2 regions of the Desulfitispora alkaliphila genome follow, and region 1 is predicted to be linked to the other one. Evidence: a T-box and tRNA genes for the amino acid it is inferred to sense, from the RefSeq annotation. Region 1 holds a T-box; the other holds one or more tRNA genes.
The links. The T-box of region 1 lies ahead of GGQ84_RS12765 (valine--tRNA ligase). A T-box ahead of a tRNA ligase gene usually reads a tRNA of that ligase, here a tRNA-Val.
Positions count from the first base shown of each region.

Region 2: it encodes a tRNA-Val, which carries the amino acid that the T-box ahead of GGQ84_RS12765 (valine--tRNA ligase) is inferred to sense. The anticodon was not compared.

Region 1 covers NZ_JBNPXS010000041.1:2,811-9,887, forward strand. The annotation lists gene GGQ84_RS12765 (valine--tRNA ligase) at 1-2,004, opposite strand, end outside; T-box leader at 2,050-2,271, opposite strand; gene GGQ84_RS12770 (TIGR04086 family membrane protein) at 2,297-2,707, opposite strand; gene GGQ84_RS12775 (DMT family transporter) at 2,817-3,695, shown strand; gene yihA (ribosome biogenesis GTP-binding protein YihA/YsxC) at 3,764-4,354, opposite strand; gene lon (endopeptidase La) at 4,341-6,716, opposite strand; gene lonB (ATP-dependent protease LonB) at 6,826-7,077, opposite strand, start outside.
Region 2 covers NZ_JBNPXS010000034.1:25,163-32,239, reverse strand. The annotation lists gene GGQ84_RS11830 (DUF3231 family protein) at 316-1,320, shown strand; gene GGQ84_RS11825 (hypothetical protein) at 1,394-1,603, opposite strand; tRNA gene GGQ84_RS11820 (tRNA-Val) at 1,926-2,002, opposite strand; gene GGQ84_RS11815 (YibE/F family protein) at 2,074-3,207, opposite strand; gene GGQ84_RS11810 (Fur family transcriptional regulator) at 3,324-3,740, opposite strand; gene GGQ84_RS11805 (energy-coupling factor ABC transporter ATP-binding protein) at 3,709-4,590, opposite strand; gene GGQ84_RS11800 (energy-coupling factor transporter transmembrane component T family protein) at 4,587-5,294, opposite strand; gene GGQ84_RS11795 (energy-coupling factor ABC transporter permease) at 5,291-6,025, opposite strand; gene GGQ84_RS11790 (GMC family oxidoreductase) at 6,129-7,077, opposite strand, start outside.

The DNA.
Region 1 (7,077 bases):
GTACTTACTAACCTCAGTCTGGTGTCCATATAGTCTAGGCTTAGCCAACTCAATATACCAGTCACAGAACTGATTCCAGATGAAATCGTAAAGAGTTCTGCCCGCTTCGCCTAATTCATAATTATCCATAAGTCTATTAACTTCTGCTATGGTCTGGTTATACTTGCTGAGAACCCACTTGTCAGCTAACTGGTATTCTACCTGCCCTTTTCCAGGCTCATAATCTGCTAAATTCATTAAAACAAATCTAGATGCATTCCATATCTTATTTGCAAAATTTCTAGTTGCCTCTAGTCGCTCAAAGTGGAATCTGATATCGTTACCAGGAGTGTTACCAGTTATAAGCATAAATCGCAGTGTATCTGCCCCATATTGCTCAATTATTTCAATTGGGTCAACACCATTGCCCAATGACTTGCTCATCTTGCGTCCCTGGGAATCCAATATTAATCCGTGGATAAAGACCTCTTTAAACGGCTCCTCATCCATAAACTCCAGTGAAGTGAATATCATTCTGGCAACCCAGAAAAATATTATATCCCTGCCTGTCACAAGAGCTGAAGTTGGGTAATAATATTTTAGGTCTTCTGTATTCTGAGGCCATCCCAGTGTGGAGAAAGGCCATAGCCCCGAACTAAACCAGGTATCCAACACATCGGGATCCTGCTCTAGCTTGTCCCCTTGGCACTTGTGACAGCTGTTTGGATCTTCTTTTGTACAGATTATTTCACCGCACTCCTGACAATACCAAACGGGAATCCTGTGTCCCCACCAAAGCTGTCGTGAAATACACCAGTCTCTAATATCCTCTAGCCATCTCAGATATGTCTTTGAAAAGCGCTGAGGCACAAATCGTATTTGTCCTTCCTCCACTGCCTTAATTGCCGGTTCCGCTAGCGGCTTCATATCTACAAACCACTGTTGAGACACTAGAGGCTCTATTACTGTATCACATCTGTAACACTGACCAACAGCGTTTTCGTGGCTTTCTACATCAGTTAAGATACCTTGGGCCTTTAAGTCGTCTACTAATTGCTGTCGACATTGATACCTATCCATTCCCTGATAGATACCAGCTTCTTCAGTCATTATTGCGTCTTTTCCGATTACTACTACGTGAGGAAGCTTATGTCTTTCTCCCATTTCAAAGTCATTCACATCATGAGCAGGTGTAATCTTCACAGCTCCCGTCCCAAATTCTGGGTCAACATAATCATCTGCTATTATAGGAATTTCCCTATCTACTATAGGCAATATAACTGTTTTGCCTACTAAATGCTTGTAGCGCTCATCTTCAGGGTGTACTGCAACTGCTGTATCTCCTAGCATTGTCTCCGGTCTTGTTGTAGCCACAACAATTGTCTCATCACTATCTTTTACAGGGTAAGCCATATGATAAATACTGCCCTCAGAATCTTTGTGTTCTACCTCAATATCTGATATGGTAGTCTGACATTTAGGACACCAGTTAATTATTCTGTTTCCTCTATATATTAACCCCTTTTTATATAGTTGGACGAATACCTCTAATACAGCATCAGAGCAACCCTCATCCATGGTAAAGCGCTCACGACTCCAGTCGCAAGATGCCCCTAATAGCCTTAATTGTCTTGTAATTCTACCACCGTATTGCTCCTTCCAGTCCCATACCTTATCTAAAAACTTTTCTCTACCCAAATCATACTTGCTAATTCCTTCTTGAGATAAGTTTTCCTCCACTCTGGCCTGGGTTGCGATACCTGCATGATCAGTTCCAGGAACCCATAAAGCACTGTAACCCTGGAGTCGCTTCCACCTGATTAAAATATCTTGAAGCGTGTTATCCAAAGCATGTCCCAAATGGAGAGACCCAGTAACGTTAGGTGGTGGCATTACTATGGTATATGGTTTCTTGGTTTCATCTGGACTAGGCGTAAAGTACCCACTATTCTCCCAGTGTTCATACCATTTTGTTTCCACCTCACTGGGATTGTATGTAGTTGAAATGTTTTTTTGTTCTGTCATAATGTTACCCCTCCGAATTTTAAATATATTAAAAAGCTGTCTCCGCCAAAGGACGAAAACAGCTCGTGGTACCACCTTTATTCTGATTATTTATAATCAGCTCTCTTGTGTTGTGATAACGGACAACATCCGGTAGGCCTACTAGTGTTCAGCCTATCAAACTCCAGGGCGACTTCTCCTAGGCATTTCCGAGAGAGCCTTTCAGCCATTGAACTCTCCTCTCTGTCGGGTGCTCCTTAGGGTACTACTCCCCTTCACAGTAAAAATCTGTTTAAAGTTATATAGAAATATTTTATCCTTTACTTGACAATTTGTCAAATTTTCTACTCCAAAAAAATGTCACACTTCTCTTAAGTACGCGCCCTGCTCCTGCACCTAAGGCACCTATTACCAGTAAGATTGCTACGTTTAGAATAGTAGCTACGCTAATAGTCAACGGAAACACCCCTATTGCAATCACATAGCCAATTATAAAGTATCCTGCCGCTACTATCAGACCATGTTCTAACCATTTGTTATCAGCACCTTTTCCCGCAATAGCACCTCCTACAAGAACAGCCACCACATTAGTCAAAGCTAAGTATGTTGGCAGGTAAAAATTTTGTTCTTCTGAAGTAAGTATCAGGAATAGAATAAAAACTATACTGGCAATTGATAAGATGTAACTTACTGCTAGTCCCTTAAGTATTACTCTAATATCCACTACCATCCCCCCTTCTCACTCTAAACATACGCATAACTAACACAATGTATGTACAATTGTTTGCTCTTTGTGTATAATAATCTATAGTTTTTGAGGAAGGATGATCTTTATGAATGATGTCAATGGTCCGACTGTTAATCGAGTAACAGCTGACTGCTCACTTCTTTTGGTAACTTTAGTTTGGGGCCTCACCTTTGTAACTGTTAAAAATGCTGTGGCTGAAATGGCTCCTCATACTTTTAATTTTTTTCGCTTCACTATAGCAGCTATAGTTTTAGCGTTGATATTCTTTCTTAAAAGGCAAAAATTAACCAGGGAATTACTAGCATCAGGTACAATACTCGGTATATTTTTATTTGGAGGTTATTCTTTTCAAACAGTAGGACTTCAGTATACAACCGCCTCTAATGCAGGCTTTATCACCGGTCTTGCAGTGGTAATTGTCCCCTTGATAATGACCATTAAAACAAAAAAAATCCCCAATCCTTTTATAATTTGTGGGGTAATGAGTGCCACCTTTGGCTTGGGGTTATTAACCTTGGGAAATCAGCTTGTGGTTAACTTAGGTGATATCCTAATGTTATTTTGCGCTTTATCTTTTGCATTACATATCGTATATGTGGGCAAATATGCTAGTAAGTTTGAAACTGTTCCTCTAGTATTGGTGCAGATAATAATAGTAGCTTTACTCAGTGGAATATTCGCATTGTTTAGTGAACCCATGCCTACTAGCTTTAGTGCTAGTATTTGGCAAGCCCTGCTCATAACCGCTTTGCTTGCTACCTGCTTGGCTTTCTTTTTACAAAACTATATGCAAAAGTTTACTACTCCAACTAGAACGGCAATCATTTTTACAATGGAACCGGTCTTTGCTGCATTTTTTGCAGTTCTTTTGCTCCAAGAAATCTTGACATCTAATGCCCTCTGGGGTGGAGCATTTGTCATTGGTGGAATGCTTATATCAGAACTTAACTACAACAAAGATTAAAGCAAAGGAGCTATTACTCAGCGAACCTTTAAGTTCGTTGAGCAACAGCTCCTTTATTGTTGGTAACACTAGCTTTGATTAGTCAGTTGTAATATTAATTTTGACATTTCTTCTACTCCCATGCCAGTTTCTGCAGAAAAGCTCACTAGGGGAACGTCATCTCCTAAATTTAAATCTTGCTTAATTACCTTTAAATTTTTATGCCATTTGCTGCGGGGTACTTTGTCTACTTTTGTGGCAACTACTATGGACGGAATGTCTTGATGCTCTATCCACTGGTGCATTTGAACATCCTGTTTGCTTGGGGGATGACGCATGTCCACAATGTGAATAATTCCCACTAGCTGTTCCCTTTTTTCTAAATATCGCTCAATCATCTTTCCCCACTCACCGCGCTGCGTCTTAGACACTTTTGCAAATCCATATCCAGGTAAGTCTACAAAATAGAACTTGTCATTTATATTATAAAAGTTCAGTGTTTGAGTTTTTCCCGGCTTTGAACTGGTAAATGCAAGCTTTTTTCTATTAATTATTTTATTGATTAGAGATGACTTTCCTACATTAGATCGACCTGCCAAAGCTATTTCTGGCAGGTCCCCAATAGGATACTGGTCTTCATTTACTGCACTAAGTTCATAGGTCGCTTTATGAATTTTCATTATTCTGCTCCAATATTGCTACTGGCAACACTTGGTCTACATGCTCAACCAGTATAACCTCTAATTTTCGCTTTACATTCACTGGAACATCTTCAAGATCTTTTTTATTCCGTTCAGGAAGAATAATCGTTTTGATGCCCGCTCTGTGAGCTGCCAGCATTTTCTCTTTTACTCCCCCAATGGGAAGCACTCTACCCCTTAAGGTGATTTCACCCGTCATAGCAACATCCCGCCTCACTTTTTTCCCTGTAATGGCAGAAATCACTGCTGTAGCCATGGTTATACCCGCCGAAGGACCATCTTTAGGAATAGCTCCTTCAGGAACGTGTACGTGAATATCATGTTTCTGGAAAAAGTCATTTTCTATTCCAAGTTCGTCGCTTTTCTTTCTGATATAACTTATAGCAGCTTGAGCCGATTCTTTCATAACATCACCCAGCTTTCCTGTTAAGCTGAGTCCACCCTTTCCTTTTAGCACATTGACTTCAATTGCCAGGGTATCACCACCAAATTGAGTCCATGCCAAACCAGTGGCTGTTCCAGTTTGATCAGTCTCTTCAGCTAAGCCATAACGATATCTAGGTATTCCTAGCATGTTGTTAATATTTTGCGCTGTAATCTTAACTTGCTTCTCTTCTTCCTTTACAATTTTAGTTGCAGCTTTACGGCATATTTTGGCAACCTCGCGCTCCAAGTTTCGCACTCCAGCTTCTCTAGTGTACTCTCTGATTAGTCGCCTAATACTGTTTTCTGACACATCTAATTGCTTATCATCTAAGCCGTGTTCCTTTAATTGTTTTGGTAATAGGTACTTTTCAGCAATCTTTACCTTTTCCTGTTCTGTGTAACCAGAAATATAGATTACTTCCATTCTATCTAACAGGGGCTGAGGAATCGTATGCTCTGCGTTGGCAGTAGTAACAAACATAATCTTAGATAAATCAAAGGGTACTTCTAAAAAGTGATCCGCAAAAGTACTATTTTGCTCAGGATCTAATACCTCAAGTAAAGCTGAAGAAGGATCTCCTCTGAAATCAGTACTCATTTTGTCTATTTCATCCAGTAGGAAAACTGGATTTTTGGTTCCCGCTTGCTTCATTGCTTGTATTATTCTACCCGGCAAAGCGCCCACATATGTTCGTCTATGTCCTCTAATTTCAGCTTCATCTCTAACTCCTCCTAGAGACATGCGCACAAACTTGCGTTCCATAGAGCGAGCTATTGATCTGGCCAAAGAAGTTTTGCCAACACCTGGAGGTCCAATTAGACAAAGTATAGGACCCTTCATTTTCTTTGCCATTTTTCTCACGGCTAAGTACTCAATAATTCTTTCCTTGACCTTTTCTAGACCATAGTGGTCCTCATCTAAAATCTCTTCAGCTAGTTTAATATCTAACCTATCTTTTGTCAGCTTTTGCCACGGCAATGCTAGTAACCAATCTAAATAGTTGCGAACTACGGTAGCTTCTGCCACCATAGGAGGCATTTTTTCAAGTCGCTCCAGCTCTTTTAATGCTTTTTCCTTAACTTCTTTAGGCATCCGAGCCTTATCAATAGCCTCACGTAACTCTTGAGTTTCTTGGGCTCTATCGTCCTTTTCGCCTAACTCTTTTTGAATAGCCTTAAGCTGCTCCCGCATATAGTACTCTTTTTGAGTTTTTTCCATTTGCTTTCGGACCCTAATGTTGATTTTGCGCTCCAGCTCCAGGATGTCCATTTCTTTTGCTAGTATAGAAGCTAGTACTTCTAAGCGCTTCTTCACATCAATCGCTTCTAACAGCTCTTGTTTGTTCGTTAGCTTTAAGTTTAAATGGGAGGCAATAATATCAGCTAAACGTCCAGGTTCTTCAATAGAGACCACCGATACCACAGTTTCTGCAGGAATTTTTTTGCTCAACTTAACATACTGTTCAAATTGTTGGATTAAGCTTCGCATGAGCGCTTCAATTTCTGTATCCTTGTGGCTCTCTTCCTCTTTGTTTTCTAATAATACTTTAAAATAAGGCTCTTCTTCGATGATTTCCTTGATCTTTGCCCTTTGTATACCTTCTACCAGGATTCTAATAGTACCACCAGGTAATTTTAATAGCTGCTTAATTTCAGCAACTGTTCCAATAGTGTGTATATCGTCAACCCCAGGGTCATCTGTCTGAGCTTCTTTTTGCATTACTAGAAAGATTTCTCGCTCATCTATCATTGCCTCTTCAATGGCGGCGATTGACTTCTCTCTACCCACATCTAAGTGGATTACCATATAGGGAAATACTAGCACCCCTCTTAATGGCAATAGCGGTAATTGGCGCTCCTGAAAATCCTTAATTTTATGAGTGTATTCTTCCTCTACAGGGTTTTTATCTTTCATGTGTAATTCACCACCTTCTAGGAACTAAAACATAGCTAGTTTATTTTTTACCAACATTAACACATATATTCTATTAAATCTAATTAATTCCTGCAAATAAAGAGAGCTTTTATATTTGTGAGGCCGATAGGACTTCACCACTGGTTTGAATAGACGTTTTTTCTTGATCCTTTTCATCATGAAGCAAGCTCTCTTCAAACACTTGCTCCAAGTGATCTACAGGTATGACTTTTACATCTGACATGGCGTTGAATATTTCCTGCCAGTTTTCCTTTGGTATTATTATTTTCTTTGCACCAGCCTGGATTGCCGCCTCCACCTTTGCAACGACTCCGCCAATAGGCTTAACTTTCCCCCTGAT
Region 2 (7,077 bases), on a different contig from region 1:
GGAAAGAAAAATGGCCATTAAATCCTTAATTTATCGGCCTTTAGAGCATTTTCATCGTTACAGCTTTCCGGGAATGTAGGTTACTAAGTTTAGTACTATTGTTGATAAGTTAAGAGATGCTGACTAATATAAATTCTATGTTGCGCGTAGTATTCATTTATTGTGCCTCGTCATAATTTAATGTTTTTATAGAGGGAGTCTGAGTATGTATAAAACCTGAATATATAAAAATAATAATTAGAGTAAATAGTATTGAAAACAAGTGTAGGCAAACTGAATCCTAACACCAAGCACTTAAAAGTGGAGGTAGTTTCATTGAAAAGAAATATTTTTGAAAGTATTAAGAAAGTTATAACACCCCAAAAAAAGATTGAACAAATGCAGCAAGAAATAAGTTGTAGAGAAGCCTACTCCTATTGGTCAATATTAGCCGATAGATATATTTTAATAGATACTTTAAACTTAGTTAAAAACTTTAGCCATGATATAGAATACGTTAATATTATAAAGACTCATATAAAATTGATTAAAGCCGAGAATCAGCAGATGGAAAGCTTATTAGAAAAATTTTCTATTACAGCTCCCCCACCGAACACTGAAGATATGAACCTAACGGGTAACACTGAAGCCATGCGTGACAGAGTTAGTTCCCATTTACTATATTCTTTTTACAGGGCTGAAATTTCTGTACTTGCACAAACTTTAAAAGATGCTCTTTTAAATGATGATGCTAGACAGTTCATGAGAAATTTATTTGAGAAGGATTTGCAAAGACTTGATAAGTACATTAAATATCTTAAAATAAAAGAGTGGATTGTATTCCCGCCCCATTACCAATATCTCCCTAATAATGTCAATGAAAAGGTAGCTATTAATGAAATACATTATTTATGGGATCACCTAGTTTCAAGGCATAACAACATAAGGTTAACTCAAATTGCTGTTAGTTATACAAATGATATTGATTTTAAAGCAATAGTTGAAACTGGGCTGAACATTTTGCTGAAACAAGCAGACGACTTGCAAAAAAAACTCTTGAATTATGGAGTTCAGTTGCCTGAAAGCTTTACAAACGTCACTATAACTCCACAATCACCTGAAGTTATAGAAGATAGGTTTTTATATACTTCTATTTTAGAGGGAATGAAAAACGCAACCTCTCTGCATGCCCTAGCTTCTTCGGAAATTATCACTAATGATAACTTAAGAAAATTTTTTGCTAATCTAACCTATAGCGAACTTGATTATGTTAATAATCTAATAAGATATGGCAAACTCAAAGGGTGGATTACTATACCCCCTAAATATAAAATGGGTTAATAGTATCCCTATTATTGCAGTGTTTAATTGTAATATGGTGTGCATTTTCCGTCTACTGCGCAGCATTAATTCTCTAACTCTCTATTCGATCTGGACATTTAATATAACTTCTCAGCTTTACCATGGCCTGACTATATGCTATTTCCTCTGCTTCTGTTGAGATTGATTTGGCAGTACCAGTAGCCTCGGCTCCATTTTTTAAGATTATTAAACATTTGACAGTGTTTCCATCTATGATATAGCCTTTTCTAAGAATTAAGTCCGTAATTTTAAACGCCTCCATTTCTCCAAAAAATTGCAGTTAGCATTCAATTCTTCGACACGTTTATTGAAATTCCTACTATTTATTAGGAACTTATTTGCAATATAAGGAAGAGACGAATAGTTCCCCTAATAGGCGTTATTACTAGAGAAATTATTTAATTTCTTCCCCGTATCAGTTTTTCAACTTAAGGTCAAATCCCTTGGTCAGCCATAGGATGCTAGTTCATTGCTTTGTGCATCTTCATTCTCAAAATTATAACCTCATAATTCAAATGAAATTGCATAACTGCAAAGTAACAAATAAAAAAACAGCCCATAATTCGGACTGTTTTATCTACATTTGGTGGGCGATACTGGGCTCGAACCAGTGACCTCTAGCATGTCAAGCTAGCACTCTAACCACCTGAGCTAATCGCCCATTTAAACAAAAATCAATTTTAATTATATATTTAATAAATTCACTTGTCAATATTAAGCATTTTTAAACATCTATCTATTTTTGGCCATCATTAAGCCAGCTGCTATTGCTGTTATTGGAATCGCCAGGATTAACCCAATACTCCCCGATAGGGCTCGAACTACTTCAGTAGCTATCAAGTCCATATTAATAACTCGGGCAAAAGGAGTTTCATAAGCCATAAAAAGTAATAATAGTGGCATGGCTCCACCTGTATATGCAAGAATAAGGGTATTGGACATAGTTCCCATTATATCCCTTCCCACGTTCATACCTGCCTTGATCAAGTTTATCCTGGCCATACTTGGGTTGGCCTTCTGTATTTCATCCATAGAAGAGGCTACAGACATCCCCACATCTAGCACAGCTCCCAAAGCCCCTATAATAATTCCTGCAAAAAGCAGACCTTGGAAGTCAAAGTCCGTAGCTTGAGGTATAAACATGAGCATTTGGGCTTCCTCGTTACTTAACCCAGTTAAATTGGCTGCTGTACCTACAAGCAGAGCTATAACTCCCGCTGTTATTACACCACCCACTGTTCCAATAATTGCAGCCAACGTCTTCTTATTGAAACCAGAAATTATGGTCAGCGATATTACAGTTACCACAGCAGAAACTAAAATTGTAGACATTATTGGATTAAATCCACCTAAAATCAGCGGTAATAAAACGAATATAATACTAGCTCCGGTTATAGCTAGGGTAATAATTGTCTTGAGACCTTTTAGCCCTCCTATAACCAAAAGCATAACAACAAAAATTCCTGTTAAGTACATCAGAATATTATCTCTTGCCAAATCACTTACGTATACATTAACTAGCTGATCATCTCTTGTTTCTACCCATAACAAAACCTCATCGCCTTCATCTATATAAAAATCGTAGGCAGGGTTGCCCGACAGGGAATGCTCTACTCTTACAACTTCTCCAGAAAACTTCCCAGAAGTTATCTCAACCTGAGCAGTCTGAGTAAATATATCATAACCGTCATACTGCTCTTCCCCGCCTTTTGGCGCTTCTCCTTCTAAAATTGCAATAACTCTACCCCTAACTGTGTCACTTTGTAGCTCGTCTTCATAATACTGGTCTCCATAACTTTCACTTTGAAAAGAAAAAATCATAGTAAATAAAAGAACAATTGTTATAATAAAGTGTTGCCGTCTCAAAGTCCCTCACTCCTTGATAAATTGTATAACTAGTTCATCAGACTATATTCAACTAGTTCACCTTTATTTCCTCTTTTATAGCACTGGATGGTTATACCAATTCCTGTAGTGGTCATCTACTTTACACAGCTATTACATAATCCTTTTAGCAATATTTCCTGCTCCTCAATAATATAGCCCTGCTTTAAGTGTTGGAATGTTGGGATCTCCATCCTGCGCAAACACTCGGTTTTTCCACAAGATTTACATATAAAGTGGGGGTGAATTTGCTCTTCATTTCCAATGTTATTTATGGCAAACCTCCAGACTCTATCCACTCCTTCTATTTTGTGTAATATACCCCGCTGCACAAAAGCCTCTAGCGCTCTATATACACTTACGTAATTCATCTGAATTTTTGAGAATTTCTCCATGATTTCTTGTTGCGTTAACGGCTCCTCAGCATTGATTAATATATCAATTAGTGCAACTCTGCCTGGAGTTGTTCTGAACCTAGCTTTTTTAAGTAGCTGCTCGGCATTTATTCGCTTCATTATATCTCTCCTCTACAGCCTGGTTGCTATAATAATTGACAAGCTCAGCTTCCGCCTTCTCCACGTCAAAGGGAATCGAAAGGTCAAATCCTCTGTCTCTTAGCCTAGTAAACAGCTCTACTAGTATGGGTGGCTCAATATTTGCCTTTTTAAGACTTTCAATCTGGGAAAATACCTCCTCAGGGGTACCTTTCGTCATAAATACTCCCTTACTTATTACATAAATCGTATCAGCTATATCAGCCACAAGATTAATATCGTGAGTTGTAACAATTAAAGCTGTTCCTTGGCTTTTATTTAATCTATTTAGCAACTGCACCATTTCTCTTTTTGATTTTGGGTCAAGAGAGTCAAAGGGTTCGTCTAGAACCAATAACTCTGGTTTTGTAACAATCGCTCCAGCTAACGCCACTTTTTTCTTCTGTCCAAGGCTCAAATAATGAGGAATTTTATCAAGAATATTTTCGATTCCTATGCTCCTTGCTACTTCTAGTACTCTTTGCTCTATTTCCTCTTTGGGGATTAAATCATTGCGCAAAGTAAAGGCAATGTCATCATAAACCCTAGGTCCAATTATTTGTTCATCAACATTCTGGAATACTACACTTACCTTTTTTCTAATGGTTGAAAAACTTTTATTAGGATTTAAGCCCATAACCTCTACACTGCCTTCTCTAGGCACTAATAATCCAAGAATATGGGACAAGAGCGTTGTTTTTCCAGCTCCATTGGACCCCAGTACTGCCACCCGCTCCCCCTTATTTACAATAAAATCAGAGCCATGTAATTGAACTTCAGTTTTATCCGGATAAATATGTTTAAGACACTTTACTCTAACAATTGATTTCACAATAACACCACCCCTGTAAGCACTGCAGCACCTAAAGTAAGCATCAGCACATCTTTATAACATAAAGGCCATACATCCACTGGCCCTGACACAAACTCACTATATCCTCTTAAGCAATAAATTTTATGCATCCTTTCTCCCATTGCAATTGCTTCAAGCATTAATATTCCAACCATTCCAGCTGCACACCTTATGTTTATCAACCAAGAAATATGTCTGTACCCACCTCGAAGCCTTATAGTTCTAAAGATATTTTCACTTTTACTAATAAGTACGAAAACCGCTCTATATGTAAAGAAAAAGATATCTACTAGCAGCCGCGGCATAATAAGAGCTAAGAAAGAAAAAAGGTCTACATAAGGAGTAGTAGCTATTAGAAAAATCATTACTAATGCTGCACATAGGGCTTTTAAAACTATAAGTAACCCTACCTCCCATACTCCTTGGCTATATATCAGCGCAAAAATAGTGCTAAAAAAAGCCGGATATAATGCCAAATGGCCTATCTTTATAATAGGGATCTTAGCTAAAACAAATATTGTCAAGATCACAGCCAATATTAGACTTAATATAATAACATCAGCTGTTGAAATTATTGCTGTCAACATCAATACTGCAAAAATCACCTTAGAAGCAGCCTTAGCTTGATGAAAAATACTGGTTTGTGTGTTAGATATATAATCGATTTCTGCTAAGTGCATCATCCTACTCCTTCTTCTTTATGGTCAAATATGAGATCAGGTCTGGCTTTAGCTAAATAACTCACTGCAAAAGTAACTACTGTTGCTTCTAATACTAAACCTGTAGCTAAAATTACTAAAATCGCAGTCCACCCAGTAAACGCGATAAAATGCATATCACTCACTTTTTCACTAAAGCATTCATGCCCGTGACTATGACCTACCTCAACATGCTTTGTATGATCACAATCATGATGAGGCAATGTTTCACTAAGACCTGCCGTAACACCTACTATCCCTACCATTAAACTGAGTGAAACTAATACGGCTGCTACAGTAGTTGTGAATGTGGCTCGAGGCAAATTAATTCTCTCTTTGAGAAAATTAAATATATAAAAACCTACAAGCACTTCAGATCCCATAACCAGAGTGTTTAATCCTACTACTGTTATACCTCCGTGCCCAAATAGTGCTAAAATAAAATTGACCACGAATACAGTTATAAATCCCAACCCAGGACCTAACAAAATACCGCACAACACTGCAAGGCTGAAATGCAAAGGAATAATCCCCAGAGGAATAGACATAGCAATTAGCATAGTTGCTGCAACCACACCCGTTAAGGGAACCTTCTTTCGCATGCTATCAGTATCAAATTTTTTTAGCAACACCGCCATTACTATAAATGTGACAACATACCCTGTTAGCCACCATGAAACAGGTATTATACCGTCAGGTAAATGAATATGACTCAAGTTACCACACCCTTTTAAATTTTTATTAAAACTTATGCTGCACAAACTAATTTAATGCAACCAAGTTGCATTAAAAAAAGGCTTCCTTCTCAGAAAGCCTTTTTTACATTTCCTTATCTATTTTTCCTTTTTGCATTTTACTGGCAAGATAGTCTGCTGTCCTGGCTGCAATGGCCATCACTGTCTCGGTGGGATTCGCGCCACTAGAAGTAACAAAAACACTAGGCCCGCAAATAAAAAGATTTGGTATATCGTGGCTCTGACAAAAGCCATTAACCACCGACCTGCTAGGGTCATCGCCCATGCGACATCCTCCCATCACATGTCCAGTGTCGGGAACAACGAAGATTGGTTTACCTCCCCGCGCTTCTAATATTTCATTAGCTTTTTGCACACCATGTTTTATTAGCTTATTATCGTTTTCCCCATAACTAAAGCTTATCTGAGGTCTAGGCAAACCATATTCATCCTTCTCGCTACTTAATGTAACAGCATTACGTTCCTCGGGTAAAACCTCGCCAACAATAGTAGCCATAGCATAGAAGTTAAAGTCGAGCATGACCTCACGAAGTTCTCTTCCCCAATACCCCGCCTCAACCGCTAAGTTCTTAGCTAATGCTAATGGCCTATTGCCATGAGCATTAAGAGAATAGCCTCTGACAAAACCTCTCTCTGGGTTTGTTTCATAAAAATCTTGAGAGACTGCCATAACTGGGGTTCCCTTATAAAACCGAATTTCCTCATCAAGTTTTGCATAGATATCATGACCACTGTGTGGCATTATACACTTCCCAACCATACCACTGCTGTTAGCTAAACCATCAGGGTGTTGGGCACAAGCAGAATTAAACAAGAGTCTTGGGGTTTCAACACCAAATGCAGCAACTACTATTACTTTTGCAAGCTGCCTATAATTATTACCTTCATGATTAAATTCAACACCAGTCACCTTTCCATCTTTGCCTACCATGATATTGGTAACCATTGAATCAGTTAGGATTTCTGCTCCCTGTTTTATTGCTTTGGGCACATGTTGAACAAGGGTGCTGAAT